Regions from separate parts of the Proteus sp. G2626 genome, predicted to be linked through region 3. Evidence: riboswitches for the same ligand, from Rfam matches in the RefSeq annotation. Region 3 holds a riboswitch; each other region holds the start of a gene.

Region 1 (10,370 bases), on a different contig from region 3:
CGCTGATAAGAGGTTAAATAAAGCGTATCACCGACAAGTGAAAAAGTATGCGTATGCATACAAGGACGTAAACACCCTAGTTCAGTTTCACCCGGATTGTAAAACGTGATGATTTCACCACGATCATCAATACCTTTAGCCAAGTTATCTACCACTTTACGCAGTTGATCAAAATGAGAACCATCAGGACGTTGCCATTGGCGTCCTTGAACGCCATAAACACGCCCCATATCGTCTTCACCTTTGCGATAAGGGTTATTTAACCATGCACTATTTTCATTCGCATTGGCATTCCATGTATTACAACCAATTTCACGAAATTGTGCAGCATTATCATAGCCACGCAAATACCCTAACAGTTCTGCTATTGCGGCTTTATAAAAACTTTTTCGTGTCGTTATCAGCGGAAATTGGTTATTCGCAACATCATATTCCAGATCGGCATTAATCACCGTTAAACAACGGGTTCCTGTCCGTTTATTATCAATCCATTGTCCTTCATCGATAATGCGTTGACACAATGCCAGATACTGCTTCATGTTGTCTCTCTCGTTAATTAGCTAATAATAAAAAATTCATCTCACACTATTTGTGAGCAGATGTTGAGTTTTGTGGTGCTCTTTTATCTTGACGATAAGCCCATACCATAAAAATAATACCCAACAAAATCATTGGAATTGAAAGTAATTGCCCCATACTCACACCACTAAATAACCCTAATTGCGCATCAGGTTGACGGAAGAATTCAACAATAATACGGAATGCACCATAACCTATCAGGAATAGACCCGATACACTGCCTACAGGGCGATTTTTGCGTACAAAAATATTAAGGATAATAAATAGCACCACACCTTCTAACAGCATTTCATAGAGCTGTGATGGGTGGCGAGGTAAAACCCCATACTCTTGAATAATAGGCAATAGCGTTGATGGATCTTGAGCAACAAGCTGAAGATCTTCTGAACGAGAGTTTGGAAATAAGAAGGCCCAAGGCGTATCTAATGTGACGCGTCCCCATAATTCGCCATTAATAAAGTTACCAATTCGGCCTAAACCTAAACCAAATGGAATTAAAGGCGCAACAAAATCAGCCACTTGAAAAAATCTACGTTGAGTGCGTTTTGCAAACCAAATCATGGCACAAATTACCCCAATTAAGCCACCATGGAACGACATACCGCCATCCCAAACTTTAAAGAGGTAAAGAGGATCATTTAAAAAGACAGGCAGATTATAGAATAAAACATAACCTAAGCGCCCTCCGATAAACACCCCCACAAAACCGACATAAAGTAATGTTTCAACTTCATTTTTATTCCAACCACTATTCGGTTTTGCCGCTCGTCGGTTTGCAAGCCATAAGGCAAAAACAAATCCAACTAAATACATCATACCGTACCAGTGTAATGACACCGGCCCGATAGAAAACATAACGGGATCAATCTCTGGAAATTTAAGGTAGCTTATACTCATTATTCCCTACTTCACTTAATTAATAATTTCTGTGTTTGCTCTTTATCACTAACACAGAAAAGGCTTATACAAAGGCATGTCAGATGCCTCCGCGAATTAATCCACCTAATCCCTGCCTTTCCATAAATTCAGAAGACAATTTTTTGATTTCTGTTGCTGTTTCAGCTTGCAACACTTGTTGCATAAAAGGCTGTAACACCACAGGATCAAGATGGCGTAATAAGTATTTTACCCTAGGTAAACTACGTCCACTCATGCTTAACTGCCTAAAACCAAGCCCTATTAACAGCAATGCCCCGATAGGTGTTCCTGCCATTTCACCACAAACACTGATGGGTAACTGGTAATATTGGCATTGTGTCGCAATCAAACTCAGTGAACGTAATAACGCAGGATGCAAATTATCATAGAGTGATGCAACATGGGTATTATTACGATCGACAGCAAGCAAATATTGAGTTAAATCGTTTGTTCCAATAGAGATAAAATCAACCCGATGAACTAATTGTGACAGCATAAACACCAACGAAGGGACTTCAAGCATAATACCTAACGGTGGCAAAGCACATTCACATTTTAATTCTCGACTCACTTCATCACATGCGCGTAATAACAATGTTCTCGCTTCGTCAATTTCATCAATACTTGTCACCATCGGCAACAATATTTTCAAATTTTTAAATTCGAGGTTTGCTTTTAGCATAGCACGGAGCTGAATAAGGAAAATTTCAGGTTGATCGAGTAATATTCTTATTCCTCGCCAACCTAAGCAAGGGTTTTCCTCATTAATGGGCATGTAAGGAAGTTGTTTATCTGCGCCAATATCTAAAGCTCGTAACACAACGGGTTTATCGGGGAAGAAAGAGAGTATTTCACGATAGCGATTTTTTTGTTCATCTTCTGATGGAAAACCGCTTTGTAACATAAATGGAATTTCTGTTCGATATAAGCCAACACCGTCTATTCCGAGACTAATACGTTGCTCATATTTAATATTCAAACCCGCGTTCAATTGAACGCTAACCGCTTCACCATTTTTTAAAACTGCCTGCTGTTCTAGCTGATCTTCTGCAATCTGACTTAATACACTCTCTTCATCAATAATTTGTTTGTACTCTTGAGTAATAAAAGGCTCTGGTTCAATAAAAATCTCACCACGATAACCATCAAGAATAAGCATTCGATTATGTAAAAGCTCAGGTTGGATATCCGCCCCCATAATCGCGGGGATCCCCATTGCTCTAACAAGAATGGCAGAATGTGAGTGTGTCGCACCATCTCGCACAATAACACCTGCGAGTTGTTGTTCGGGTAATTCTGCCAATAAACTCGCACTCAGTTCATCTGCCACTAAAATAAAGCGCTCAGGCCAAATATTAGTTGAGCTTACTTCATCATCTAAATGAAATAATAAACGCCGTCCTAATGCTTTAAGATCAGAGGCTCTTTCTCGCATATAGCCATCTTTCAAACTAGAAAACTGTGCCGAAACTTTCTCAACAACCACTTTTACAGCCCACTCCGCAACATATCCTTGAGTGATAATCGCTGTCATTTTGTGTTTAAGCTGGGGATCGTTGAGTAAATGCGAGTAGAGATCAAAAATGGCAGCACTCTCTTTTTGAGCATTCGCCATAAAACGTTTACTAAAACGGCGACATTCAGCAGTAGCCTCTTCTAAAGCCACTGTAAGTCGATTTAATTCTGCTTTTATATCAAGGGCACTGGCTTTAAAGACATTTTCAAGGATAGGTTGAGAGACTTCTTGCCAACCATAGGCCATGACTACGCCAGTGGATACCGAAAGAGCTTTAATACGACTTTGACGATATTGTCCAAAAAGCCCTTTAGTTTGTACTTGTGACAATGTGGCACCAAGCTGTGTTGCCAGCGTCACCATAAAAGACTCTTCGCTTTCGTTAAATAAGCGACGCTCTTTTTGTTGAACCACTAAAATACCTAGGAGTTGGCGACGATAAACAATGGGCACTCCAAGGAAAGCGCGGAGGTCATCTTCTTTAACTTGAGGGAGATATTTAAAACTAGGATGCTCACGAATATCTGCGAGATTAATAAGCTCAGAAAGGCGTCCAACTTCACCAACAACACCTTCATCAAATGAAAGGCTAACAGCCCGCCCTCTGGGTTTTTTAAGCCCTTTTGTGGCCATTAGATAAAAACAACGACGTTGCTTATCGGCAAGATAAATAGAACACACATCCGTGTGCATTGCCTGACACGTTTCCTTGACTAAGAGTTCAAGTGCTTCTGGAAGCCCGGCTGCCATAGCCACTTTTTCTACAATTTCTCGCAAACGTGTCAGCATAGTGTTATCTAATACCTTTTACGCCGATATCCATACGATGGACGAGGTAAAGACACTTGTTCTTGCAATGGCATGACTACTGGTGCGAACTCTTTCATTACACGACGATAGACATCACGTTTAAAAGAGACGACTTGTCGAACGGGATACCAATAGCTCACCCAACGCCAACCATCAAATTCTGGCGTTTTGCTTTGTTGAACGTTAATGTCCTTATCATTACTTGTTAACTGCAAAAGGAACCAACGCTGTTTTTGTCCAATACAAACAGGTTTTGTGTCCCAACGCACCAAACGCTTAGGTAACTTGTAACGTAACCAGTTACGCGTGGAAGCAAGAATTTTAACATCCTTGCGACTTAACCCAACTTCTTCGAACAACTCTCGGTACATTGCCTGCTCTGGCGATTCTCCAGGGTTAATTCCTCCTTGAGGAAACTGCCATGAATGTTGCCCATAGCGACGAGCCCAAAGCACTTGCCCTTGCCGATTACAAATTACAATCCCTACATTCGGGCGGTAGCCATCATCATCGATCACTAGACTACCTCAATAACCAAATTTGAAAGATAACTCATTGTTTCATACTACTCACAGACGGTAAACCTCTATCAACAGACTTTGCACAACGCGTGGATTTATCTACAATGGGAAAGTCTCAACGGGGTGCCTTTTTAGGCTGAGAAAAACCCGTGGAACCTGATCCAGATAATACTGGCGTAGGGATTTGAGTCAGGATGTTGCAATATTTATTGATTTGCCATCCTCACTCCTCAGATCCTACCTGACTTTTTACTGAGGAATTAAATGTGTTAACTACATCACTTCGCTTTACTTTCTTACTGGGTGCACTGGGTATAATAAGCTCTTTTTCAGCGCAAGCTGCCCCCCAAAAACCGACACTCACGATATATACTTATGATTCATTTACCGCAGATTGGGGCCCAGGACCTGCTATTAAAAAAGCATTTGAACAGCAATGTGATTGTGAATTAAAGCTTGTCGCACTTTCTGATGGTGTTTCTTTGCTTAATCGCTTACGTATGGAAGGTAATAAAAGTAAGGCCGATATTATTTTAGGGTTAGATAACAATCTGATCCACGCAGCCAAAGAAACGGGGCTTTTTGCACCTAGTAATATCGATACATCGAAACTCGCCTTACCTGAAAAATGGACTGACGATACCTTTGTGCCTTATGACTACGGTTACTTTGCGTTTATTTATGATAAAAACCGCATTGCTAACCCGCCCAAAAGCATGGCTGAACTGCTAAACAGTCAAGAAAAATGGAAAATACTGTATCAAGATCCTCGCACTAGTACACCAGGCTTAGGTTTAATGTTATGGATGCAATCCCTTTATCCTGAAAATACCGCGACACAATGGAAGAAACTGTCCGAGAAAACCCTTACAGTGACAAAAGGTTGGAGTGAATCTTATGGCCTATTCTTAAAAGGGGAAGGTGATTTTGTACTCAGTTATACCTCATCTCCGGGTTATCACATTTTAGCGGATAAAAAAGATAACTATGCAGCTGCTATTTTCTCTGACGGGCATTATTTACAAGTAGAAGTTGCAGCAAAACTCAAATCAAGCAAACAACCTGAGTTAGCTCAGCAATTTATGCAATTTATGCTAACCCCAGCTTTCCAAGAAACTATCCCTACCACCAATTGGATGTATCCCGTAATAGATATGCCATTACCTGAAGTCTACTCTGCGATGCCTAAACCAGAAAAATCACTACAATTTGATGCTGAAATTGTTGCAAAAGAGCGCCAAACCTGGACTCGTAACTGGCAATCAGCGGTTAGTCGCTAATGGGAAGATGGCTTATCCCGGGGCTATGTGCTTCGGGTTTACTGCTTATTGTGGCATTGTTGTCATTTGGCGCACTGTGGTTTAATGCGCCAAGTGACGAGCTGTCCTCTATTTTTGCTGATGATTATTTATGGCATGTTGTCCGTTTTACTTTCTGGCAAGCCTTTTTATCTGCCCTGTTTTCAATATTACCCGCCATTTGGCTCGCAAAAGCACTTTATCGACGTCAATTTAGAGGAAGAACCCTCTTCTTACGTTTATGTGCCATGAGCCTTGTATTACCCGTTTTAGTGGCACTTTTTGGGATTTTAACAGTTTATGGCAGAGTGGGGTGGATTGCTCAAATTTGTGAGTGGTTAGGGATTCATTACCAATTTACCCCTTATGGTTTACAAGGCATTTTATTGGCACACATATTTTTTAATATGCCATTAGCAACCCGAATGCTATTGCAAGCACTCGAAAGTATCTCACCAGAGCAACGTCAATTAGCCTCACAATTAGGTATGAATGGCTGGCAACGTTTCCGCTTTCTTGAGTTTCCCTATTTATGGCGACAAATACTCCCCACTGCATCACTAATTTTTATGCTCTGTTTTGCAAGCTTTGCCACGGTACTGGCATTAGGTGGTGGCCCTGCGGCAACAACGGTTGAACTCGCGATTTATCAAGCATTAAGTTATGACTACGACTTACATAGAGCAGCTCTTTTAGCCCTTATTCAGCTTTTTTGCTGTTTAGGTTTAGTGCTGATTAGCCAAAAGTTAAAAGGCTCACTCTTTGTCGGGAATAGCCACAAACAACATTGGCGTGATCCATACGACCCTCTCTTTAGCAAAATCACAGATACTCTAATTATTACGCTCGCAATCCTCTTTTTAGTGCCCCCCATTTTAGCGGTAGTAACTGATGGTCTTAACAGCGAATTAATACGAGTCATACAACAACCCATACTTTGGCAAGCCTTTACAACGTCTCTCATTATTGCCGTCGGTGCAGGTATTGTCTGCGTTGTACTAACGATGATGTTGCTATGGAGTAGCCGAGAGCTTCGCCTACGCCATTTTAAAAAAGCAGGGCAAGCCATGGAAATGAGTGGTTTGATCATTCTGGCGATGCCCGGCATTGTGTTAGCAACCGGCTTTTTCTTGTTATTAAACAATACAACTGGCCTCCCTGAATCACCGTATGTATTAGTCATTTTAACCAACGCATTAATTGCCATTCCGTATGCCTTAAAAGTGCTCGAAAATCCAATGAATGATATTGCTTCACGTTATGGTCTTTTATGCCAATCACTTAATATTCAGGGTCTCAATCGACTACGTTGGATAGAGTTACGGGCATTAAAAAAACCGATTTCACAAGCGCTTGCTTTTGCTTGTGTTATTTCTATTGGTGATTTTGGGATTGTTGCTCTATTTGGTAATGAAACATTTAGAACATTACCCTTCTATCTTTATCAGCAAATTGGGGCTTATCACACACAAGATGGTGCTGTCACAGCCATGATCTTATTACTACTTTGCTTCTCTCTTTTTAGCCTAATAGAACGATTGGCAGGAAAATCTCATGATTAAATTAGAGCACCTGGCTTATACCTATGAACATCAACACCTTATGTTTAACTTAACCGTAAACGCAGGTGAACGTATCGCCATATTAGGCCCCAGTGGCGCAGGGAAAAGCACCTTACTCAGTTTAATTGCTGGTTTTTTGCCTTCTGAAAAAGGAACCCTTTTTCTTAATGGTCGCGAACACACTAAAACCGTCCCCGCCAAACGCCCTATTTCCATGTTATTTCAAGATAATAATTTATTCCCTCATTTGACCGTTAGGCAAAACATTGGCTTGGGGTTAGATCCCGGTTTAAAACTCTCAGATACACAAAAAAACCTGTTAGAAAACCGAGCCAAGCAAGTTTCTTTAAATGACTATCTTGACCGTTTACCTTCACAATTATCAGGCGGTCAGCGTCAACGTGTTGCCATTGCACGTTGCCTTGTACGAGAACAACCTATCTTATTGCTCGATGAGCCTTTTTCTGCACTCGATCCTGCTTTGCGTATTGAAATGCTGGCCTTACTAGAACAACTTTGTGATGAAAAAAACCTGACCTTACTGATGGTGTCACATAGCTTAGAAGATGCTGTTAAGATTGCATCAAGAGCGATTGTGATTGATAACGGAACAATTGTGTATGATGGGAATACACTGTCTTTGATAAATGGTGAAGTGGATCAATCACTTATTTTAGGCATTCCCTTCAATTAAACCTGACTTAAATTAACTGTATAAAAAACCACTATTTGACTATAATAAATGCATCTTTAGCGAATTTTTTGTGTTTATTAGGTGTTCATGATGGGTCATACCGAACAAGGCTTTATTCTTACCCGCCATTGGAGCGACACCCCAAAAGGTATTGTCGTCTCCTATTGGCTTGCAACGGATAATGGTCCTCGTAAAGTCACTGTTCCTATACAACACGCTATTGGTTTTGTTGCTCGCCAACATGAAACCATTTTACGTTCTCTCATTAATAAAAATCCTGATATTGAAATTCGTCCTCTTGATTTAAAAGACTTTGAAAGACAGCCTGTTTTTGGTGTCTACTGCAAACAATACCGACAACTCGCTCAACTTGAACAACAACTTAAAGAGCACCAGATTCGCCTTTATGAAGCCGATATACGCCCTCATGAACGTTACATGATGGAGCGTTTTATCACCGCACCAATTTGGTTTCGTTACCAACAAAACAATACCGTGACATTAAAACCTGCACCAGATTATCGTCCTACACTGCGAACGGTATCTTTAGATATTGAAACCAGTGAATATGGTGAACTTTACTCTATTGGCCTTGCGGGTTGTGGCGATAATGTCGTATTTATGCTGACCGATGATTTACCTATAGGGCATGAAAGCCAGCAATTCAAAGATTATCGATTATGTTATGTCAGTAGTCGATTACGTTTAATTGACAAACTTAATGAGTGGATACAGCATTACGATCCCGATGCTATTATTGGCTGGAATTTAATTCAATTCGATTTACGTATTTTACATACCCATGCTCAACGCTATGGTGCAAGCCTGTTACTTGGCCGTCAAAACAGCCCACTAGAGTGGCGAGAGCATGGATTTAAAAAAGGACATTTTTTTGCCTCTGCACAAGGCCGTTTAATTATTGATGGTATTGAGGCACTGAAAATGGCCACATGGAATTTTCCCTCATTCAGCCTAGAATCAGTCGCGCAAACACTGTTGGGTGAAGGTAAAGCCATTGACACACCTTATGCCAGAATGGATGAAATTAATCGCCGTTTTAAAGAAGATAAGCCCGCATTAGCCTACTATAACTGGCAAGATTGTGTCTTAGTTAACCGTATCTTTGATGCCACATCTCTTATGGCATTCTTATTAGAAAGAGCTTGTGTCACGGGGCTTTCTGTTGATAGAAGTGGTGGCTCTGTGGCCGCGTTTACACACCTTTATCTTCCTTCTATGCATCGCATTGGATATGTCGCGCCTAATCAAGGTGAAAAACCAGAAGAGCATAGCCCTGGAGGCTTTGTTATGGACTCTGCTCCCGGTTTATATGATTCAGTTGTTGTACTTGATTACAAAAGCCTTTACCCCTCCATTATTCGTACCTTTTTAATTGATCCAGTAGGAATGATTGAAGGAACACATCAACCCGATGAAAAACGGGCTATCCCCGGGTTTCGCCAAGCGTGGTTTTCACGGGAGCAACACTGTTTACCTGCTATTGTGTCGCAAATTTGGCACGAAAGAGATAACGCAAAGTTACATAAAAATGCCCCACTTTCTCAAGCTCTCAAAATTATTATGAATGCTTTCTATGGTGTTTTAGGCTCGGTGGGATGTCGTTTTTTTGATCCTCGTTTAGCTTCTTCAATTACCTTACGCGGTCATGAAATTATGAAAAAAACTAGGGAGTTAATTGAAGCTAAAGGCTATCAAGTTATTTATGGTGATACAGACTCTACTTTTGTTTGGCTTAAATCGCCACACACTGAACAACAAGCACAACAAATTGGGCATCAGCTAGTACAAGACGTTAACCAATGGTGGAAAACACACCTTTTTGAAACTTACCAACTTGATTGCAAATTAGAGCTTGAATATGAAACACATTATCGTCGTTTTTTAATGCCAACCGTTCGAGGTATGGAAACGGGAAGTAAAAAACGTTATGCGGGGTTAAGCAATGATAAAATGATATTTAAAGGATTAGAAACCGTTAGAACAGATTGGACTCCCCTCGCCCAAAAATTTCAACAAGAACTTTATACGCGGATTTTTCATCAACAACCGTACCAGCAGTTTATTCGTGATTATGTCGCAGATACGCTTGCGGGAAAATATGATGATAGATTAGTCTATCGTAAACGGTTACGTCGAAAATTATCAGAATATCAGCAACACGTCCCTCCTCATGTCAAAGCAGCGCGTAAAGCTGATGAATATAATTTATCCAAAAATAGACCTCAACAATATCAGCAAGGCGGTTGGATTAGTTATATAATTACTCTCCTGGGACCTGAACCATTAGAGCACATGACCGCTGCACCTGATTACGAACACTATATCAATAAGCAGTTAATGCCGATTGCAGATGCTATCCTGCCTTTTATACAAGATGATTTCTCAACCTTGTTAAATGGACAAATGACACTCTCATTTTAAGATGTGTCATTTTGCAGGTGACGGTTTGCT
Region 2 (10,370 bases), on a different contig from region 3:
CCATTAATGCTAGGAAGTGGAGATGGCGCAGAATTAAGACAGCCTTTGGGAATTACAATCGTAGGCGGGTTATTAATGAGCCAACTCTTAACACTTTATACGACCCCAGTTATTTATCTATTTTTTGATGGGCTGCGTGAACGTTGGCAACAACGACGTATCAGCAAGAAAGAGGCTAAAGCATGAAACTGAGAAGTAAGTTGTTCTTGGTCGTTTTCGCCACCTGTATGGTTGTCGTTCTTGCAATGCATATTGGTATTCGAGGTAGCTTTCAACAAGGATTTATTGGCTATATCAAGAAAAACAGTGAACAGCGTGCGACTCTTTTAGCAGAAGCTTTGACAGATCAATATGCTTTGACTGGTGATTGGCGTTTTCTCAATAGAGATGATCGTTCTCTTTATCAAATATTACGCAGTATTGACCAAATAAGCCAAAGTAGTGAGGGGCCCCCACCAAGAGGCTGGCGAACACAATTTTGGGTTGTTGATAAAGACATGAAGCGTTTATTTGGTCATGACAATCAATTTCCCGCAGAAACATTTAAAAAGCCCATTACCTCTCATGATGAAATTGTGGGTTGGGTAATAGTGAGTGCGGCTGATAAAATAAGTAGTGAAGCAGATATTAGTTTTGATAAACAGCAACTACGCACCAGTTGGATTATTGCTGGCCTAACAGCTCTTTTTGCTTTATTGATCACTCTTATTCTTTCTCGCAATATGATACGCCCTGTTAAGCGACTTGTTGAGGCGACACATAAATTAGCCGCCGGTGATTTTGCTGTTCGCGTAACACCCAGTAGCAAAGATGAAATCAGCCAACTCGCCACAGACTTTAACCAACTTGCCAGCACGCTAGAGAAAAATGAGCAAATTCGTCGTGATTATATGGCCGATATCTCACATGAATTACGCACCCCTCTCGCCATTTTAAAAGGTGAGCTTGAAGCCTTACAAGATGGAGTAAGAAAGCCCACAGCAGAGACATTAAACTCCCTTTTATTTGAAGTCACAAACCTAACAAAGCTTGTGAATGATCTCCACCAGCTTTCATTATCAGATAGAGGCTCTTTAACTTATCGTAAAGATTTTATTGATATCAATGAGGTGATTTTATTAGCCGTCGCGTCTTATCGCCACACATATCAAACTAAAGATATTACCTTATACACTGAATTAGATGATGTATCTCCATTAATTGTACAAGCCGATCCTGACCGACTTATTCAGCTTTTTCATAATCTATTAGAAAACAGTGTGCGTTATACCTATTCTGGCGGACAGTTGCATATCAAGACAAAAAAAGAGAACAACTGCGTATTAATAATCTTAGAAGACAGCGCGCCTGGATTAGATGGCTCACAATATCAAGCCGTTTTCCAACGTTTCTATCGCGCAGAAAGTTCACGAAATCGTGCCAGTGGAGGTTCTGGATTAGGCCTTGCGATTTGCGAAAATATCGTTGAAGCTCATAATGGCAAAATAAGTGCGATGCCTTCATCTTTAGGTGGCATGAAAATTCTTATAGAATTACCCGCATATTCTGATGATCTCTAAGCCTATAACTATTGAGCCAATAAATGACAGCATCTGAATCACCCTATTCAATCCTGATTGTTGAAGACGAGCCTAAACTTGCCCAATTACTTATTGATTACCTTCAAGCTTCGGGTTATCAAACTCACTGGCTAGCAGATGGTGCTGAGGTTAACTTGTGTGTAAAACAACAACATTACGACCTTGTATTATTAGATCTTATGCTTCCTGGAAAAGATGGCATTACTGTCTGCAAAGAATTACGTCAGTTTTCTGATATTCCTATTATTATGGTCACAGCCAAAACTGAAGAAGTGGATAGATTACTAGGACTTGAAATTGGTGCTGATGATTATATTTGTAAACCTTACAGCCCGAGAGAAGTGGTTGCCAGAGTCAAAACCTTATTGCGCCGTTATTATCGACCACAAGACATTGTTCAAAGTGATAAGTTAGTTATGATTGATGAACAAGCTTATCAAATCCAATATAACAATAAAATTCTCGATTTAACCACAGCGGAATTTCGTCTGCTCAAAGCGTTAGCCACACAGCCTGGAAAAGTATTAACTCGTGATCAGCTAATGGATCACCTTTATGATGATTACCGCATTGTGACGGACAGAACCATTGATAGTCATATTAAAAACTTACGACGTAAACTTGAGCAACTTAACGATCAAATAGAATTTATTCGCTCAATTTATGGTCAAGGGTATCGTTGGGAGACCCAAGCTTATCGTTTTCGATGATATTTTTTCAGTAATACATTGAACCTCGCTACACTTAAGCGCTAGAATCCTCCCCTTTATGATATACCCCTACCCAATGTGTGGGGGGACTGACTTGAAATCAGAACCAGGAAATTAACCATGTTTACACCCGAATTGCTCTCTCCTGCTGGCTCATTAAAAAATATGCGCTATGCATTTGCTTATGGCGCAGACGCCGTTTATGCAGGTCAGCCACGTTATAGCTTACGTGTGCGTAATAATGAGTTTAACCACGAAAACCTTGCCAAAGGTATTCAAGAAGCCCATGAATTAGGTAAACGCTTCTATGTCGTGGTTAATATCGCACCCCATAATGCTAAATTAAAAACCTTTATCCGTGACTTAAAACCCGTCATTGATATGGGCCCTGATGCGCTGATTATGTCTGATCCGGGTTTGATCATGATGGTGCGTGAAGCCTTTCCTGAAATGGATATTCACCTTTCAGTACAAGCCAATGCCGTTAACTGGGCAACCGTAAAATTCTGGCGTCAAATGGGATTAACGCGAGTGATCCTGTCTCGTGAGCTCTCTATTGATGAAATTGCTGAAATTCGTAAGCAAGTTCCTGATATGGAATTAGAAGTTTTCGTTCACGGTGCATTATGTATGGCTTACTCAGGCCGTTGCCTGCTATCTGGCTATATCAATAAGCGTGATCCGAACCAAGGTACTTGTACTAACGCTTGCCGTTGGGAATATAAAGTCGAAGAAGGCAAAGAAGACGATGTGGGCAATATCGTTGAAAAATACACGCCAATCCCAGTTAAAAATGTTGAGCCTACTTTAGGTGTTGGCGCGCCAACAGATAAAGTCTACTTAATCGAAGAAGCGAAACGTCCTGGTGAATATATGACTGCGTTCGAAGATGAGCACGGTACTTATATCATGAACTCTAAAGACTTACGTGCAATTGAACACGTTGAGCAATTAACACAAATGGGTGTGCACTCTCTGAAAATTGAAGGTCGTACTAAATCCTTCTATTACTGTGCCCGCACAGCGCAAATGTATCGTCGTGCAATTGATGATGCCGTTGCAGGCAAACCATTTGATCCAACGTTGCTAACAACATTAGAAGGCTTAGCACACCGCGGTTATACAGAAGGTTTCTTACGTCGTCATACCCATGATGCGTACCAAACTTATGAATATGGTTATTCTGTCTCTGACACCCAACAATTTGTCGGTGAATTTACAGGTAAACGTGTAAACGGCTTAGCCGAAGTTGATGTTAAAAATAAATTTGTTTTAGGTGATAGCCTAGAATTAATGACACCAACCGGAAATATTCAGTTCACGTTAGGATCGCTGTTTAACAAAAAACAACAGCCAACAGATGTTGCACCAGGTAATGGTCACATGGTTTATTTGCCTGTTCCGGAAGATGTTGATTTAGATTTCGCACTGCTTATTCGCAACCTACAAGGTACAACAACACGTCAACCGCATAAGATTGATGCTGTAGAAGTGAAGTAAAGCGTCATAATCTGATTTAAAGTGGTCAATTTCAAATACAGATCACATCAATAATGATTTGTTTACCGTATCATCAGTTCCGAAAAATAAAGAACTAGAATGAATACAGTAAGACTAGGAACCACCTCCTTGGCAAATCCAATCTCCCTTGGATTTGCCTTTTCTTTTTTCACTTTCTTCTTTTTTCCTCATCGGCTTTGTCGTAAAACACTTTCCTTTTTCGTTATCCTTTGTAAAAAAAATAGTAATTTTCTCGATATCCATTACCTTTAAAAGAGTGATTCAATTAAAGGAACTCATCGATGAGTAAAATTAGTTTGCTAATTATTAATGGAAAAAATGCTAACAACGGTGCATTGAGAAAAGCCGTTTACCAATTACGTAACGAAGGTTTTAACCTCCAAGTAAGAGTCACATGGGAATCCAGTGATATACGGCGTTTTGTACAAGAAGCTATAAATATGAATGCAGAAACTGTCATTGCAGCAGGAGGTGATGGCACAATAAATAGCGTTGCATCTGAACTCATTCATCTTTCTCCTTCGTCTCTACCTACGCTTGGTATTATTCCATTAGGTACAGCAAACGATTTTGCTACCAGCGCACAAATTCCCCGTGATATGGAAAATGCGCTTAACCTAGCCGTTAAAGGTCGCTCAGTACCTATTGATATTATCAATGTGAATAAGACCCACTATTTTATTAATATGGCGTCTGGTGGCTTTGGTACAAAAATCACAACCGAAACACCCGAAGCGTTAAAATCAGCATTAGGTGGTGCGGCTTATTTTATTAATGGGCTTTTGCGTATTGATACTTTAAAAGCTGACTATTGCACCATTGAAGCTGAAAACTTTCATTGGAAAGGTGAGTCTCTTATTTTAGGTATCGGCAATGGTCGTCAAGCTGGTGGAGGCCAACAGTTATGCCCTGAAGCCTTAATTAACGACAATAAACTCAATATCACCATTGTAGAAGCTCACGAACTGCTCCCTTCTATTCTAAGTAGCCTGTTTGATCGTAAAAAGAATGACAAGATAATCGAGCTTGAAAGTCACTGGGTAAACATTAGCGCTTCTCATGAAATGGTATTTAATTTAGATGGAGAACCCCTTTTAGGGAATAAATTTGAATTTATTGTGTTACCTGAAGCGATCCACTGCCGGTTACCGCCTCAATGTGACTTGTTATCTTAATGTAGATAAATGACAATCACTCTCATCTCATCATGAACTGGAGTATGTAATGACTGATATAGTAAGTTTGTTAGGTGCTGATGCAAAATCATTATTAGACCATCGTTGCCAAACCATCCCGAGCGAAAATCTCTATCTGCCAGGTTCTGACTTTGTTGATCGTGTCATGATTGATAATAATCGCCCTAATAGCGTGTTACGTTCAATGCAAACCCTGTTTAATCACGGACGTTTAGCGGGAACGGGTTATCTGTCTATTCTACCTGTTGACCAAGGTGTTGAGCACTCTGCGGCAGCCTCTTTCGCAGCAAACCCTCTCTATTTTGATCCAAAAAATATTGTTGAATTAGCAATTGAAGCAGGTTGTAACTGTGTTGCCTCTACTTATGGTGTTCTTGCTTCTGTTTCTCGTCGCTATGCACACAAAATCCCTTTTCTTGTGAAATTAAACCACAACGAAACCCTAAGCTACCCAGCGCAATATGACCAAACACTGTATGCTAGCGTAGAGCAAGCCTTTGAAATGGGTGCTGTTGCAGTGGGTGCAACTATTTACTTTGGTTCACAAGAAAGCCGTCGACAAATTGAAGAAATTTCAATGGCCTTTGAACGTGCTCATGAATTGGGTATGGTCACTGTACTATGGGCTTATTTACGCAACCCAGCATTCAAAAAAGATGGCGTAGATTACCATGCAAGTGCAGATTTAACGGGTCAGGCAAATCATTTAGCGGCAACTATTGGTGCTGATATCGTTAAACAAAAAATGGCTGAAAATAACGGTGGCTTTAAAGCGATTGGTTTTGGTCATACTGATGAGCGTGTTTACACGAAACTCACTACTGAAAACCCAATTGATTTAGTTCGCTACCAATTAGCAAACTGCTATATGGGCCGTGCAGGATTAATTAACTCTGGTGGCGCTTCTGGTAATAATGACCTTGAAGATGCCGTTCGCACCGCCGTTATTAATAAACGTGCTGGCGGTATGGGGCTGATCTTAGGCCGTAAAGCGTTCAAAAAATCAATGAAAGACGGGGTTGCCCTGATTAATGCAGTACAAGATGTTTATTTGAATAAATCTGTCACTATTGCTTAATTAATAAGTTCAACGATGAAAGCCCCTTATTATTTAGGGGCTTTATTGTTACCACCAGCGATGAAAATGGTGTACAGGACCAAAACCTTGCCCAACCTCTAAACTATCCGCATGTTCTAGCGCTTGTTGTAAATAGGCTTTTGCTTGTTCAACACAAATTTGCCAATTAGCGACTTGAGGACGAATAGCGGCTAAAGCGGCTGAAAGCGTGCATCCTGTACCGTGGGTATTTTTCGTATTAACGCGTTTTGAGGTAAATCGCCACTCGCCATCTTGAGTAAATAACCAATCAGGACTTTCATCTTCAGTTAAATGTCCTCCTTTCATTAACACGGCTTTGCATCCTTGCTTTAGCAATGCATAACCTTGTTGCTTCATCGTTGTTTCATCTTGAGCGACTTCACAACCTAGCAGTGTAGCTGCTTCAGGTAAATTAGGTGTGATCAAATCAACCAACGGTAAAAGCTGACTGACCATTTTATTAACCGCATCAGGCTGTAATAGAGGATCACCGCTTTTTGCAATCATAACCGTATCAAGCACAACAAAAGGAATGGCATATTGCTGAATTTTGTCGCAAACCACATCAATAATTGAGGCATTAAAGAGCATACCTATTTTGGCGCTATCAATTCGAACATCAGACAAAACAGCATCTAATTGAGCTGCAACAAAATCAGGGGATAAATCATAGACACTACGGACACCACAGGTATTTTGAGCAACAAGTGCTGTCATTACTGTTGTACCATAAACACCCAGTGCGGAAAATGTTTTCAGATCAGCCTGAATACCTGCGCCACCACTAGGGTCAGTACCTGCGATAGACAATGCATTGAATCTCACTGATTAACTCCTCCTTTCACCAGTTACAGAAAAGTCGGACTCTGTTAATCAGCAGAGTTACCTTGACTTCCCTACGCTGGCATTATCCAGATCAGGTTATACGGGTTCATCTCAGCCATAAGGCGCCCCGAGCCAAAGCCTATAAATTCAGGCGATAAGGAGTATCGCATGCTCAAGATAAAGATGCTAGTTTGATAGCTAATCTCGATTTATTAACTCCCTACTTTTGAGGCTTGTTATTCAGTAAGATAAATCAGCTCAAGTAAAAGTTTGGCATTCCCGTATACCTAAACATCGTGATGAGATCAGAGAATTACCTCGTACTTTTTTCTGTAATCTTTTTAAAGTTCATAATATCGTCGTTACTGATGAAGAACAAATCTCTGATGGTAAAGGTTTTTGGGTTGATATGATTTTATGGGCTTTTAGCAAAGGCCATTATATTTATGCTTCAGATGGAACTGAGGAAGATAGACCACTATACTTAATTGGCAGTATTGAAGATTTCTATAATAACTGGGATGCTTTCTGCTGGGGCAAAGATCGCGATACTCATACCCATATCGGCTACTTATCATAAGCCAAGAAAAATTATCTCAATAATAAGTAATCTATTTCCTGAAAACATGTGAGTAAACATTATTCACACGTTTTTGCCTTAGGATAATCTGCACAAAAAATCGACACACCACTAAATAAAACTCACTTAACTTAAACAATTTATAAACCAACACGGAATTTTTCTTTTTTTTATTTAACTCTTTTTATTCATTACTTTATTATCCCGTCGAAAATAAATACTTTTTTTATAAGTTAATGTTATTAATATCAATTTTTACTAATATTTCAATAAATTTATAAAAATAGATATTTGGTCAATTTTTTATATTGAAAATGACTCATCTTAAATAATATCTCTTTATCCTTATTTATCAGCTATTTACTTTCAATCTAATAAAAACTTAATTTTAAATTAAAAACAATACGTTACCATTAAAAGATAACAATATTGAATGCTCCAAATAAATGCATTCATAAATATAACAAATTTATTTATTTTTTTTATAACCGATTCTTATCCCTTAAGATTTTAGTTAAGAAGTCAAGTTTCAGATACCTCTTATCTTAAATACTTGTCGATTAAATAACACTATTAGTAACGTTTATTTGTCATCACCAGAATCATAGCAATGCCGTACTCGGAGTTATATTATGTTTTCAACCTATTTTCACCCTAGCGTATTAGCAACTACGTTGTTTTCGCTTGCGTTAACAACTACTGCTTTCGCTTCTGAAAATAATTCAACCCCACATCAGATTATTACGACAGAAAACCACCAAACAACCAATAATATGTCTCAATCTAATAGCGAAGAGAGTTACTGGGGGAAATTCAAACGTAATATCAATCAGACTTGGGACAACGACCAATATAACTACTATTTGCCTGTGTGGACTTGGCATAACCGTTTTACTTACGATAAAGAAAAAACGGATCGCTATAACGAAACGCCTTGGGGTTTTGGTATGGGGAAATATCGTTATGACAATGATGGTGATTGGCACTCTCTTTATGCGATGGCATTTATGGACTCAAATAACCGAGTACAACCTATTATAGGTTATGGTTTTGAGAAAATGTGGTATCCCGGTGATAAAGACGGTTTCCGTATGGGGGCAGGATTTACACTAAGTATTACAGCACGCCATGAATATGACTATATTCCGATGCCACTGCCATTACCGCTAGTCTCTGTGGGTTACGGTCATCTTTCACTACAAGCAACATATGTACCTGGTACGTACAACAATGGTAACGTATTATTTGCTTGGTTACGTTGGCAATAATTTTCTTACTTTTTTCCTATCAGAAGAAATACAAACAATATAAATAAAACACAAAAAAACGCATCTAATGATGCGTTTTTTATTATCAAATAAGCCAATAATATTTAAATATCCTGGCTTGCTTGAGCATTCTCTGGTGCTTTCTTCATACGGGAAATCTTAAATCCAACCCACAAGAACGCAATCCAGAACGGCATTAAAATAACTGAAATATTCACTTGTGGCATAAATAAGATAATCACCAAAATCATGCATAAGAAAGCAAGGCAAATATAGTTACCATATGGATACCAAAGCGCTTTAAAGGAAGGCTCTACACCCTCTTTAATTTTTGTTGCTCTGAATTTTAAATTAGCTAAACAGATCATGATCCAATTAAGGACTAATGTTGTCACCACTAACGCCATTAATAGTTCTAATGCTTGATCGGGTAATAAGTAGTTAACTAAAACACCTAATGAAGTTGCAACTGCTGATAATAGTAATGACATCACAGGCACACCACGCTTATTCACACTAGCAAGTGAATGTGGTGCATTACCTTGTTTTGCCAAACCATAAAGCATACGGCTATTAGAATAAACGCCACTGTTATAAACAGATAATGCTGCTGTTAATACCACAGCATTTAAAATATTAGCGATTAAGAAATTATCCAAATTATGGAAAATCAGTACGAATGGGCTTTCACCTTTCACAACTTGAGTCCAAGGATAAAGTGAAAGTAGTACCAACAATGAACCGATATAAAAAATTAAGATACGATAAACAACTTGGTTAGTCGCTTTCGGGATGCTCACTTTCGGATTTTCAGCTTCGGCTGCAGTGATCCCCACCAACTCAAGCCCACCAAAAGAGAACATAACAATCGCTAAAGCCGACATAAAACCAGTAAAACCATGGGGGAAGAAACCTAACTCCCATAAATTGCTGACCGATGCTTGTGGGCCACCATTACCGCTGGCCAGTAAATAGCTACCAAATAAAATCATACCGACTATCGCCAACACTTTAATAATGGCAAACCAGAATTCTGTTTCACCATACATTTTGACGTTAATCAGGTTAATTAAGTTAATTGCGACAAAGAAGATAGCCACAGAAACCCAAACAGGGATATCGGGTAACCAATAGTTAATGTATTTTCCTGCGGCAGTTAACTCTGCCATACCGACAAGAATAAACATCACCCAATAATTCCAACCAGATAGGAATCCAGCAAAAGGGCTCCAATATTTATTAGCAAAGTGACTAAACGAGCCCGCAACTGGCTCTTCGGCAACCATTTCGCCCAGTTGGCGCATGATCATAAACGCAATAAAACCACCAATAGCATATCCTAATATTACTGATGGGCCCGTCATATTAATGGTTTGCGCTATACCAAGAAACAGACCAGCGCCGACAGCACCACCCAGCGCAATGAGCTGGATATGTCGATTTTTTAGACCGCGCTTAAGTTCTGTCTGTTGCGACTTTCTCGCCATACATCCTCTTCTCTTATTATTTTATCAACTTAACATGTAAACTAATATTTACGATTTTGTTTATTTCAAGCCCCCATTAAAACACTAATCTGACTTGAATAACA
Region 3 (10,370 bases):
TTACAGGAACTTTTCTTCCATCATATTCGCGAATAAGACCATCAACAATCTTATGCATATAATGTAATGAAAAGAGTTGGTAATCACGCCCTGTTAATACACCACCCCATGTATCAAAGATCATAATAGATTGTGCGCCCGCTTTAATTTGAGCATTCAGATAAAGGATAACGCTATCTGCTAGTTTATCCAGTAATAGATGTAGTGCTTGTGGCTCTGCATACATCATTTTTTTAATTTTTGTGAAGGCCTTACTACTTCCACCTTCTACCATATACGTTGCCAGTGTCCAAGGGCTTCCCGAAAAACCAATTAAAGGCACGCTACCTTGTAAGGCATGACGAATCGCTCGCACAGCATTCATCACATAACCAAGTTCATCTTCAGGGTCTGGAATAGGCAATTTTTGAATATCAGCAAGGGTGTTTATTGGTGACTTAAAACGAGGGCCTTCACCTGTTTCAAAGTAAAGGCCTAATCCCATCGCGTCAGGAATAGTTAAAATATCAGAAAATAAAATAGCGGCATCTAATGGAAAACGTCTTAAAGGCTGTAATGTCACCTCGCATGCCAGCTCTGTATTTTTGCACAATGAGATGAAATCCCCCGCCTGTGCCCGTGTTTCCTTATATTCAGGAAGATATCTGCCTGCCTGACGCATCATCCAAACAGGGGTGACATCAACAGGTTGGCGCAATAGCGCACGTAAATAGCGGTCGTTTTTCAACTCACTCATGACTAACTCCATTAACAGTAATTGGGCCGCGAAATAGTATGCATTGTAACATGCTGGAAAAATAACTGTTGGCAGACAACGCCTTTATTTAGTTCTTTTCTTTATCCTGTCTAATATTCGCTATCGTATCTTCTATCAAACGTCGGGCAATAGTATCTGGAGGTGGGATCTGTGGTAGTTTATCGTAACGATACCAGCCAGCACTGGTTAATTCAGTAGGATCATGGCGTAACTCACCGCCATCATAATCAGCCAAAAATCCCATCATTAAAGAATGAGGAAACGGCCAAGGCTGCGAAGAAACATAGCGAATATTACGAATACGAATATTACTCTCTTCAAATACTTCGCGGGCAACCGCTTCTTCTAGTGTTTCACCAACCTCAACAAAACCAGCGAGCACCGTATAAAGTGGAGAATGTTTATGCCTAACATGATGTGCGAGTAAGATTTTATCTTCATGACGGATCCCCACAATAATACAAGGAGCAATTTGCGGGTAATAACGTTCATGACAATTATCACATAAACACGCCCATTCACTCTCACTATGGCGCATTTTGGAACCACAATAACCACAAAAACGATGAGAACGATAAAACTCCGCTAACTGAACACCACGACCTACTAGTTTAAATAAATTCTCATCTTGTGAAGCGATAAGCCTCGGTGAACACATGTCGTTATCCATTTTTCCATGAATAAGCCAAACTGTTTCACCTTGCCACTCACCAACAATTTTGGCGTGCTGACCAATAAGATCCCATTCTTTTGCCAAGCCAAAAGGGAGTTCACCTTTAGGTAACCACACTCGCCCACCAAGGCTGACTGTCCACCAGCCTTTTTCTGATCCCGTTAGCGTATATAAATGCATAATGATAATTCTATCCAAAATAATGATATGGAATTAAGGATACTCTCTTTAGTAAGACCCACTCAATGTATTATGATTATTCTCTATAATTTATTAACATTCAAAAGAGAATTTGATAAATTTTATTTATAAAAAAATGTAAGAATGACAGATAAAACCAAAAATAAAATTGCGATTTTTGATTTAGATGAAACACTTTTAGCGGGTGTTCCTAGTCATTTATGAACATGTTATTTATGGGATAAAAAAATAGCCACTCATCCCTATTTTCTAAAACTAGATCAACAAATGATTGTAGACTATTACGCTGAAAAATTGGATATGGTTCAATATCTTTATCAACATTTTACTTACTTTAAATATCATAATTTAGACAAGTTAAATCATTGAGTTAATGACTTTACTGAAAAAATTCAGCTATTGTTTTACCCTGAAGAAATATCAATAATTACACAATATCAACAGCAAAATATTCCTATTATGATTATTTCAGCAACAATGTCCTTTTTCGTTCATGCGATTGCAAAACAACTTACTGTGGATATTTCAATAGGCATTAATAGGCAAATTAAAGATAATTATTACACTAGATATATTGAAGGCACACCACATCGCGAGAAGGGAAGATTGAACGCCTAAATCAATGGAAAGAAACCAATAATATTAATAATATTTATATTTATTTCTATGCCGACACACTAATGACCTCCCATTATGTTATCAAGCTGATAACGCCACAGTTATCAATCCAGATAAACAATTAGCTCAAATTTCACAAATGAAAAACTGGAAACAGCAACATTGGGATTTAAATAAATAACCCATATCGGACTTGTAGTTTTTAAAATCTTTCATATACTGGACTTCTTCTTGTCGGAGTGCCTAGTGTTTATAAGGATATTATAAACACAGGCTGAGACCGTTAATTCGGGATCCGCGGAACCTGATCGGGTTAATACCCGCGAAGGGAACAAGAGTGATTCGACCTTTTGATAGCTTCATCCCGTATATTTTTTATACGCCTATCTGTCGATACTCCCTGCGACCTCCAGACAAGCATTTTTCTCAATATTCACCCGACAGGCTACAACCTGCATGATATTTATTAGGAAATGCTATGTCCCAAAATCAAACTTTATCTGTTAAAGATATTACGCCAACCGCCAATAAACAGCGCCCAAGAAAAGTACTACGAGATGCTGCTCAGGAATTTATTAGTACTATTCAAGGGGTCAGTTTTCCCAATTCAAAACGTATTTACCTTGAAGGCTCTCGTAACGATATTCAAGTACCAATGCGTGAGATCCAGCTTGATAAAACATTGGTAGGAGGATCAAAAGAAAACCCTGTTTTTGAAGATAATGAATCCGTCCCGGTATATGACACTTCAGGCCCTTATGGCGATCCAGCATCTCAACTCGACGTTAATCTTGGCTTAAAAAAAATTCGCCAATCATGGATTGATGAGCGCAATGATACTGAAGCACTTTCACTCTTAAGCTCTGATTTCACACAACAACGTCTTTCTGATGCTGGATTAGAGCATCTACGTTTTCCATTAAAGCCTAACCCTAAAAAAGCCCTAAAGGGTAAAAGCGTGACGCAATTACATTATGCTCGAAAAGGTATTATCACACCTGAAATGGAGTTTATTGCTATTCGTGAGAATATGGGGCGTGAACGTATTCGAAGCGAAGTATTACGCCAACAACACACAGGCTTTAGCTTTGGAGCCTATCTCCCTGACAATATTACCCCTGAATTTGTACGCCAAGAAGTTGCTGCGGGCCGAGCTATCATTCCTGCCAATATCAATCACCCTGAATCAGAACCGATGATTATTGGGCGTAATTTCTTAGTGAAAGTGAATGCCAATATCGGAAACTCCTCTGTAACCTCCTCCATTGAAGAAGAAGTTGAAAAACTGATTTGGTCTACACGCTGGGGAGCAGATACCGTCATGGATCTCTCAACAGGCCGTTATATTCATGAAACGCGTGAGTGGATCATTCGTAACAGTCCCGTTCCTATCGGTACAGTTCCAATTTATCAAGCACTCGAGAAAGTTAACGGTATTGCTGAAGATCTCACTTGGGAAATGTTCCGCGATACTTTACTTGAGCAAGCAGAACAAGGTGTTGATTACTTTACTATTCATGCAGGTGTATTATTACGTTATGTTCCCATGACCGCAAAACGCCTAACAGGTATTGTGTCTCGTGGTGGTTCTATAATGGCGAAATGGTGTTTATCACATCACAAAGAAAATTTCCTCTACGAACATTTCCGTGAAATCTGTGAAATTTGTACCGTTTATGATGTTTCCCTTTCTCTAGGCGATGGATTGAGACCGGGTTCAATTCAAGATGCAAATGATGAAGCACAATTTTCTGAATTACATACTTTAGGTGAACTAACAAAAATTGCCTGGGAATATGACGTTCAAGTCATGATAGAAGGCCCTGGTCATGTTCCAATGCAGATGATCCGTCGCAATATGACAGAAGAATTAGAGCATTGTCATGAAGCACCCTTTTATACATTAGGTCCTCTTACTACAGACATTGCACCAGGTTATGATCACTTCACATCAGGTATTGGTGCAGCAATGATTGGCTGGTTTGGTTGTGCAATGCTCTGTTATGTTACCCCTAAAGAGCATCTAGGTTTACCTAACAAAGAAGATGTAAAACAAGGGCTGATTACTTATAAAATTGCTGCTCATGCCGCCGACTTAGCCAAAGGACATCCAGGAGCTCAAATTCGTGATAATGCAATGTCAAAAGCTCGCTTTGAGTTTAGATGGGAAGATCAATTTAATTTAGCTCTTGATCCTGAAACCGCACGCCAATATCACGATGAAACCTTGCCTCAAGCATCAGGAAAAGTCGCTCATTTCTGCTCAATGTGTGGCCCTAAATTCTGCTCAATGAAAATAACACAAGAAGTACGCGATTATGCGGCTGGCATGGAGCAAATGTCTCAAGCTTTTAAAGAGCATGGAAGTGAGTTATACCACAGTGCAGAAATCGCCAGTGTTGAGGTGACTGAAAATGAACAGATCCTCTAACCCCCCCTTTGCATCAACAGAAAAAAAACTTGGACTTTACCCTGTTGTTGATTCTGTTGAATGGATCGAACGCCTGTTAAAAACAGGCGTTACCACCCTGCAATTACGCATAAAAGATAAACAACCAAACGATGTTGAACAAGAGATCGTTGAAGCAATAAAACTAGGTAGGCAGTATCACGCAAGACTGTTTATTAATGACTATTGGCAACTGGCTATTAAACATCACGCTTACGGTGTTCATCTTGGCCAAGAAGATCTCGATATTGCAGATCTTGATGCCATAAAAAAATCAGGGTTACGCCTTGGTATTTCTACTCATGACGAAACAGAATTACAAAGAGCGAAAACATTACGTCCATCTTACATCGCATTAGGGCATATCTTTCCAACGACAACTAAAGATATGCCATCCAAACCTCAAGGTTTGGATGCGCTGAAACATCAAGTAGAGCAGACACCTAATTTTCCAACTGTTGCTATTGGTGGGATCTCGCTAGAGAGAGTACCTGATGTTGTTGCAACTGGTGTCGGTAGTGTTGCCTTAGTCAGTGCAATAACAAAAGCGCCAGATTGGCAACAAGTAACGCGTAAACTATTAGAATTAGTGGAGGGAAAACCATCATGCTAAATGATAATGATTTTATGCGTTATAGCCGACAAGTGATGTTAGAAGATATTGGCTTAGAGGGTCAAAATAAACTTCAACAAGCAAGAGTACTGATTGTTGGACTTGGTGGATTAGGCTCTCCTGCATCACTTTATCTTGCTGGTGCCGGTATTGGAGAGCTTATTTTAGTTGATGATGATAAGTTGCATGTTTCTAATCTACAACGTCAAATTCTTTATCGAACTCAAGATATTCCTAATGCAAAATCAGAGGTCGCAAGGCAGTCTCTGCTCGCATTAAATCCAGAGATAAAAATTACCTCTTATAAACAACGTATTGATGATGACTCATTATCTAAATTAGTTAAAGAGGCTGATTTAGTCTTAGATTGCACAGATAACATGCTCACACGCCAAGCGATTAATCGTGCTTGTGTTGCGCAGCAAACTCCGCTTATCAGTGGCAGTGCCGTAGGGTTTAGTGGCCAACTTATGGTGTTTGAACCTCCTTTTACGCATGGTTGCTATCACTGCCTCTATCCTGATGAAACTGAACCACAACGCAATTGTAGAACAGCTGGAATTTTAGGTCCTGTTGTGGGTGTGATTGGTACACTTCAGGCACTTGAGGCAATTAAATTGCTCTCTGGTTTACCTTGTTCACTCAGTGGAAAACTTCACCTTTTCGATGGTAGAAAACAAAATTGGAGTACTTTACGTTTAACGCCATCAACAACATGTCCTGTTTGTCGAGGGTTAGCATGAACATTACTGTAAATGACGAACACTACTCTCTGGATATGCCTGTCACCATTAGTCAGCTCCTTATTCAGTTAGAACAGCCACTTATTGGTGTGGCACTTGCTATCAATGAAATCATTGTTCCTCGTGAAAACTGGGAAACGCATTCTATTAATGATGGCGATACTATTCTTCTCTTCCAAGCAATTGCAGGGGGCTGATATGTTAAAAATTGCTGATACAACATTCACATCGAGACTTTTTACAGGCACAGGGAAATTTGCAACACCAACGTTAATGACAGAAGCCATTAAGGCTTCGGGTAGCCAATTAGTTACAATGGCAATGAAGCGAGTGGATTTAAAAAAGGGCAATGATGATTTAATCGCACCACTTAAATCATTAGGTGTGAAATTATTACCTAATACATCGGGTGCGAAAACAGCACAAGAAGCGGTATTTGCGGCTCGTTTAGCCAAAGAAGCTTTTGGCACTCATTGGGTAAAATTAGAAATTCATCCTGATACCAAATATTTATTACCCGACCCTATTGAAACACTTAAAGCCGCTGAAATCCTCGTGAAAGAAGGTTTTGTTGTTTTACCTTATTGTAGTGCTGATCCTGTTTTGTGTCGTCGCTTAGAAGAAGTTGGTTGTGCAGCCGTAATGCCTTTAGGTTCTCCTATTGGTTCAAATCAAGGTTTACAGACTCGTGATTTTCTACGGATTATTATTGAACAAGCCTCAATACCTGTTGTTGTTGATGCAGGGATTGGTGCACCAAGCCACGCACTTGAGGCTTTAGAGTTAGGTGCAGATGCAGTCTTAGTGAATACCGCAATTGCTGTTGCTAAAAATCCTGTTTTAATGGCACAAGCATTTAAAGCAGCGCTTGATGCAGGCGAACTTGCTCGACAATCAGGACTTGCCACCCCCGCTTCAATTGTGAATATGCAAGCCCAAGCCTCTAGTCCATTAACCCAATATTTGGGGGCATTCTAATGGAAACATTTTCGGATTATTGGCAACAACTCGACTGGGATGACATTACATTAAAACTCAATAGTAAAACCAATACGGATGTTGAAGCCGCATTAAATCGTCATACACTTACACTTGATGATTTTATGGCGTTGATTTCGCCTGCGGGTCGGCATTACTTAGAGCCTATGGCTCAACGCGCTCAGAAACTTACTCGACAACGTTTTGGTAATATTGTGGGATTATATGTTCCACTCTATCTTTCTAATTTATGTGCAAATGACTGTACTTATTGTGGCTTTTCAATGAGTAATGCCATTAAACGCAAAACATTAAATGAAAGTGAGATCATTGCCGAATGTAATAGCATCAGACAATTAGGCTTTGATAGCCTGTTATTAGTAACTGGAGAACATCAAAGAAAAGTGGGTATGGATTATTTTCGCCAATATATCCCTCTTATTCGAGAGAATTTCAGTTCATTAATGATGGAAGTGCAACCTCTTGCAACAGAAGAATATGCTGAGTTAAAAACACTCGGTATTGATGGTGTCATGGTTTATCAAGAAACCTATCATGAACCAACTTATCAGCTTCATCATCTAAAAGGTAAAAAACAGGACTTCCATTGGCGACTACAAACACCGGATAGATTAGGACAAGCTGGAATTGATAAAATTGGCTTAGGTGCATTGATTGGCCTTTCAAACCAGTGGCGTAGCGATTGTTATATGGTGGCAGAGCATCTCTTATTCTTACAAAAACGCTACTGGAAAAGTCGTTATTCAATCTCTTTTCCTCGTTTACGTCCTTGTGCGGGTGGGCTTAGCCCAGCATCTGTAATGAGTGAAGCAGAATTAGTTCAATTGATCTGTGCTTTTCGTATTTTAGCACCTGATGTTGAGCTTTCACTTTCAACACGTGAATCGCCGTATTTTCGCGATAATACAATACCATTAGCGATAAATAACATTAGTGCGGGTTCTAAAACTCAACCTGGCGGGTATTCTGATAGTCATGAAGAATTAGAACAATTCTCCCCTAATGATAATCGCCATGTAAATGATGTGATTAACGTATTAAAAGAGCGGGGATTACAACCTGTATGGAAAGATTGGGATAATTACTTGGGTCGTTAATTAAAATTTAAATAATATAAAACCGCTTTTAATTTATTTAATTACAAATAATAAAGGCGGTTTTTATTATATTTCTAATAAAAAATCAATCATTTACTTATCCTCAAATAAAAAATAGTAACTCCTATCGCCATATAGATATTAACGTCAAACTAAAGCCGAAGCTGAATTACTAAATATTCCTGAAAGAAATATACTAAATAATATGACTAAACGGGTGAGGGCGATTATTAAAACTGAAAACCTCGTTCTAGAAGCACGTAAAACGGTAGCAGCAGGTGTTTTTTCATTCACTTTGGAAAAGATAAACAAGAATATAAAGTATTAATAGGCACATCTGCTACCTTAAAAAGTACACCATTACCGCAGCCAGAACAGCATAAATATATTCCTGGAAAAACATATGACATTCTCAGTTTTGACGATTTACCATTAGAAAGTACTAAAGAAGAGAAAGGCATATATACTCATAAAGAGAATTTAATTTTTGTTTTTTCCACAAACTAATTCACTCTATTATAAAATCTGAATACTCCTCTTAATAGATAAAAAAGAGTATTCTATTTATAATAAACATGTAGAAAGATAAAATAAAAAGTTGCTCTAATAAATTATTTATATTTTATTACTTAAAATAATTATTGATTATGCTACAGCTAATAGTTCAAGTTCTTCCATACTTAAACCAGATATTCTTTCGATAAAGGAAAGATCAAAATTCTCTTTTAATAATTTTTGTGCTAACTCTAATTGCACTCGTTTTTTTCCTATTTCAATACCTTCAGTTTTACCTAATTCAATACCTACGGCTTTCCCTAATTCAATACCTACGGTTTTCCCTAATTCAATACCTACGGTTTTCCCTAGTTCAATACCTTCATTTTTTCCGATTTCAAATCCTTCATCTATACCTAATTTAAATCCTTTATTTTCTAATCTCCACGCTATATTCATAATCGCCTCTCGGTGGTTATCTACTTGTTCGACTATCTTATCTATAATGAATTCAAAATCTGATGAATCCATAATTGAGAATAAATATTCTACAACAGCAATCGTGTCCTCATCTCTGCAGTTTTTCTGATTTATTGCTTTTGATAGAAGCATTGCAACCTTATCCAGATCATGACAACTATTAACATGCTTCATTGCTATTTCCATTACGGCAGCTTTTTTATGTGTCAGCAAAATATCATCATCAATTGAAGTCAAATCAATTAAAGAGAAGTTATTAGAGTAAAGTTGATTAGCAAATGAAGTAAGTGGGAAACACGCCATCCAATTAACAGGAAAAGGATATGGTTTTTTCTTTCCATGATAAAACAAAATTGGAACAACAAGAGGTAGCGATTTATAACCTTGCTGTAAATGCTGGTTCATCGTACAAAACGCATAATGCATCATACGCCAAGCTATCATTTTATCTGGCCGAGATTGATGTTCTATGAGTAGGTAAATCGGAATATCCCCCTCCTTTGTTTTCACCAAATACAAAATATCAGACATACGAGAACGTAATTTAATATCAATGAAAGAAGAATTTTGTAATTGCAACGTTGAAAAATCACAATGACTTTTTAATTCTTCTGGTAAATGGATAAAGAAAAAGTCTTTTGCATTACTGACATTCATCATAAAGCGTTTAAATGCAGCATCATGAGAAGATATAGATATAGGCTTTTTCATAACTGACTCCATATTGAATTTGGACTGCCAGCTTACAGAAAAAAATACGTTTCACTCACTAAAAAATTATCATAATTATCTGAAAAATATGAATTATTTGTTATTCTAAAATAAACATGCAATAAAGAAATAAAAAATACCTTCGATAAATATCCAAGGTATTTTTTAAAATTATAAATTTTATTTTTAATTATTTATCAACAACAATATTTTTATTCACCACTTCATATTCATCATTGCCCACCATTCTGGCAAATTTCTCTATCGGATCTGTACTTAATGCATATAGCCGTTTTAATGCATAAGGATCATCACCTAAACGCACCTTTCCTGGTTGTGTCGTTACCGCCAATATCATGCCTGACACTTTAGTTGCATTAATCGCCCTTTGGTTATAACCCCCAAAAGGATATGCAAAAGCATATTGATGTGGATTTAATAACCGCAAAATACGTTGTGAGCGCTGTAAATCTAACACGATAGTATGAGATTGACGGCTAAATATAATGGGTTTTTTATTATTATCTAAACAAT

What was found. A riboswitch is a leader RNA that binds a small molecule or an ion and turns the genes downstream of it on or off. The one in region 3 is predicted to bind thiamine pyrophosphate.
Region 1: linked by a shared signal. The riboswitch ahead of thiB (thiamine ABC transporter substrate binding subunit) and the one ahead of thiC (phosphomethylpyrimidine synthase ThiC) in region 3 are both predicted to bind thiamine pyrophosphate.
Region 2: linked by a shared signal. The riboswitch ahead of thiD (bifunctional hydroxymethylpyrimidine kinase/phosphomethylpyrimidine kinase) and the one ahead of thiC (phosphomethylpyrimidine synthase ThiC) in region 3 are both predicted to bind thiamine pyrophosphate.

What each region holds. Positions count from the first base shown of each region.
Region 1 is NZ_JAABNH010000007.1:71,923-82,292, forward strand. It holds gene GWJ05_RS02845 (thymidylate synthase) at 1-539, opposite strand, end outside; gene lgt (prolipoprotein diacylglyceryl transferase) at 586-1,476, opposite strand; gene ptsP (phosphoenolpyruvate--protein phosphotransferase) at 1,556-3,802, opposite strand; gene rppH (RNA pyrophosphohydrolase) at 3,811-4,341, opposite strand; TPP riboswitch at 4,454-4,545, shown strand; gene thiB (thiamine ABC transporter substrate binding subunit) at 4,611-5,624, shown strand; gene thiP (thiamine/thiamine pyrophosphate ABC transporter permease ThiP) at 5,624-7,204, shown strand; gene thiQ (thiamine ABC transporter ATP-binding protein ThiQ) at 7,197-7,898, shown strand; gene GWJ05_RS02880 (DNA polymerase II) at 7,989-10,340, shown strand.
Region 2 is NZ_JAABNH010000027.1:672,342-682,711, forward strand. It holds gene mdtC (multidrug efflux RND transporter permease subunit MdtC) at 1-186, shown strand, start outside; gene baeS (two-component system sensor histidine kinase BaeS) at 183-1,559, shown strand; gene baeR (two-component system response regulator BaeR) at 1,583-2,290, shown strand; gene trhP (prephenate-dependent tRNA uridine(34) hydroxylase TrhP) at 2,411-3,790, shown strand; gene yegS (lipid kinase YegS) at 4,093-4,986, shown strand; gene fbaB (class I fructose-bisphosphate aldolase) at 5,036-6,085, shown strand; gene thiD (bifunctional hydroxymethylpyrimidine kinase/phosphomethylpyrimidine kinase) at 6,134-6,931, opposite strand; TPP riboswitch at 6,983-7,071, opposite strand; gene pagP (lipid IV(A) palmitoyltransferase PagP) at 8,144-8,779, shown strand; gene GWJ05_RS15605 (amino acid permease) at 8,884-10,266, opposite strand.
Region 3 is NZ_JAABNH010000008.1:7,968-18,337, forward strand. It holds gene hemE (uroporphyrinogen decarboxylase) at 1-736, opposite strand, end outside; gene nudC (NAD(+) diphosphatase) at 825-1,610, opposite strand; TPP riboswitch at 2,475-2,597, shown strand; gene thiC (phosphomethylpyrimidine synthase ThiC) at 2,728-4,680, shown strand; gene thiE (thiamine phosphate synthase) at 4,664-5,311, shown strand; gene GWJ05_RS04420 (HesA/MoeB/ThiF family protein) at 5,305-6,054, shown strand; gene thiS (sulfur carrier protein ThiS) at 6,051-6,251, shown strand; gene GWJ05_RS04430 (thiazole synthase) at 6,253-7,032, shown strand; gene thiH (2-iminoacetate synthase ThiH) at 7,032-8,150, shown strand; gene GWJ05_RS04440 (Rpn family recombination-promoting nuclease/putative transposase) at 8,796-9,836, opposite strand; gene GWJ05_RS04445 (polysaccharide deacetylase family protein) at 10,027-10,370, opposite strand, start outside.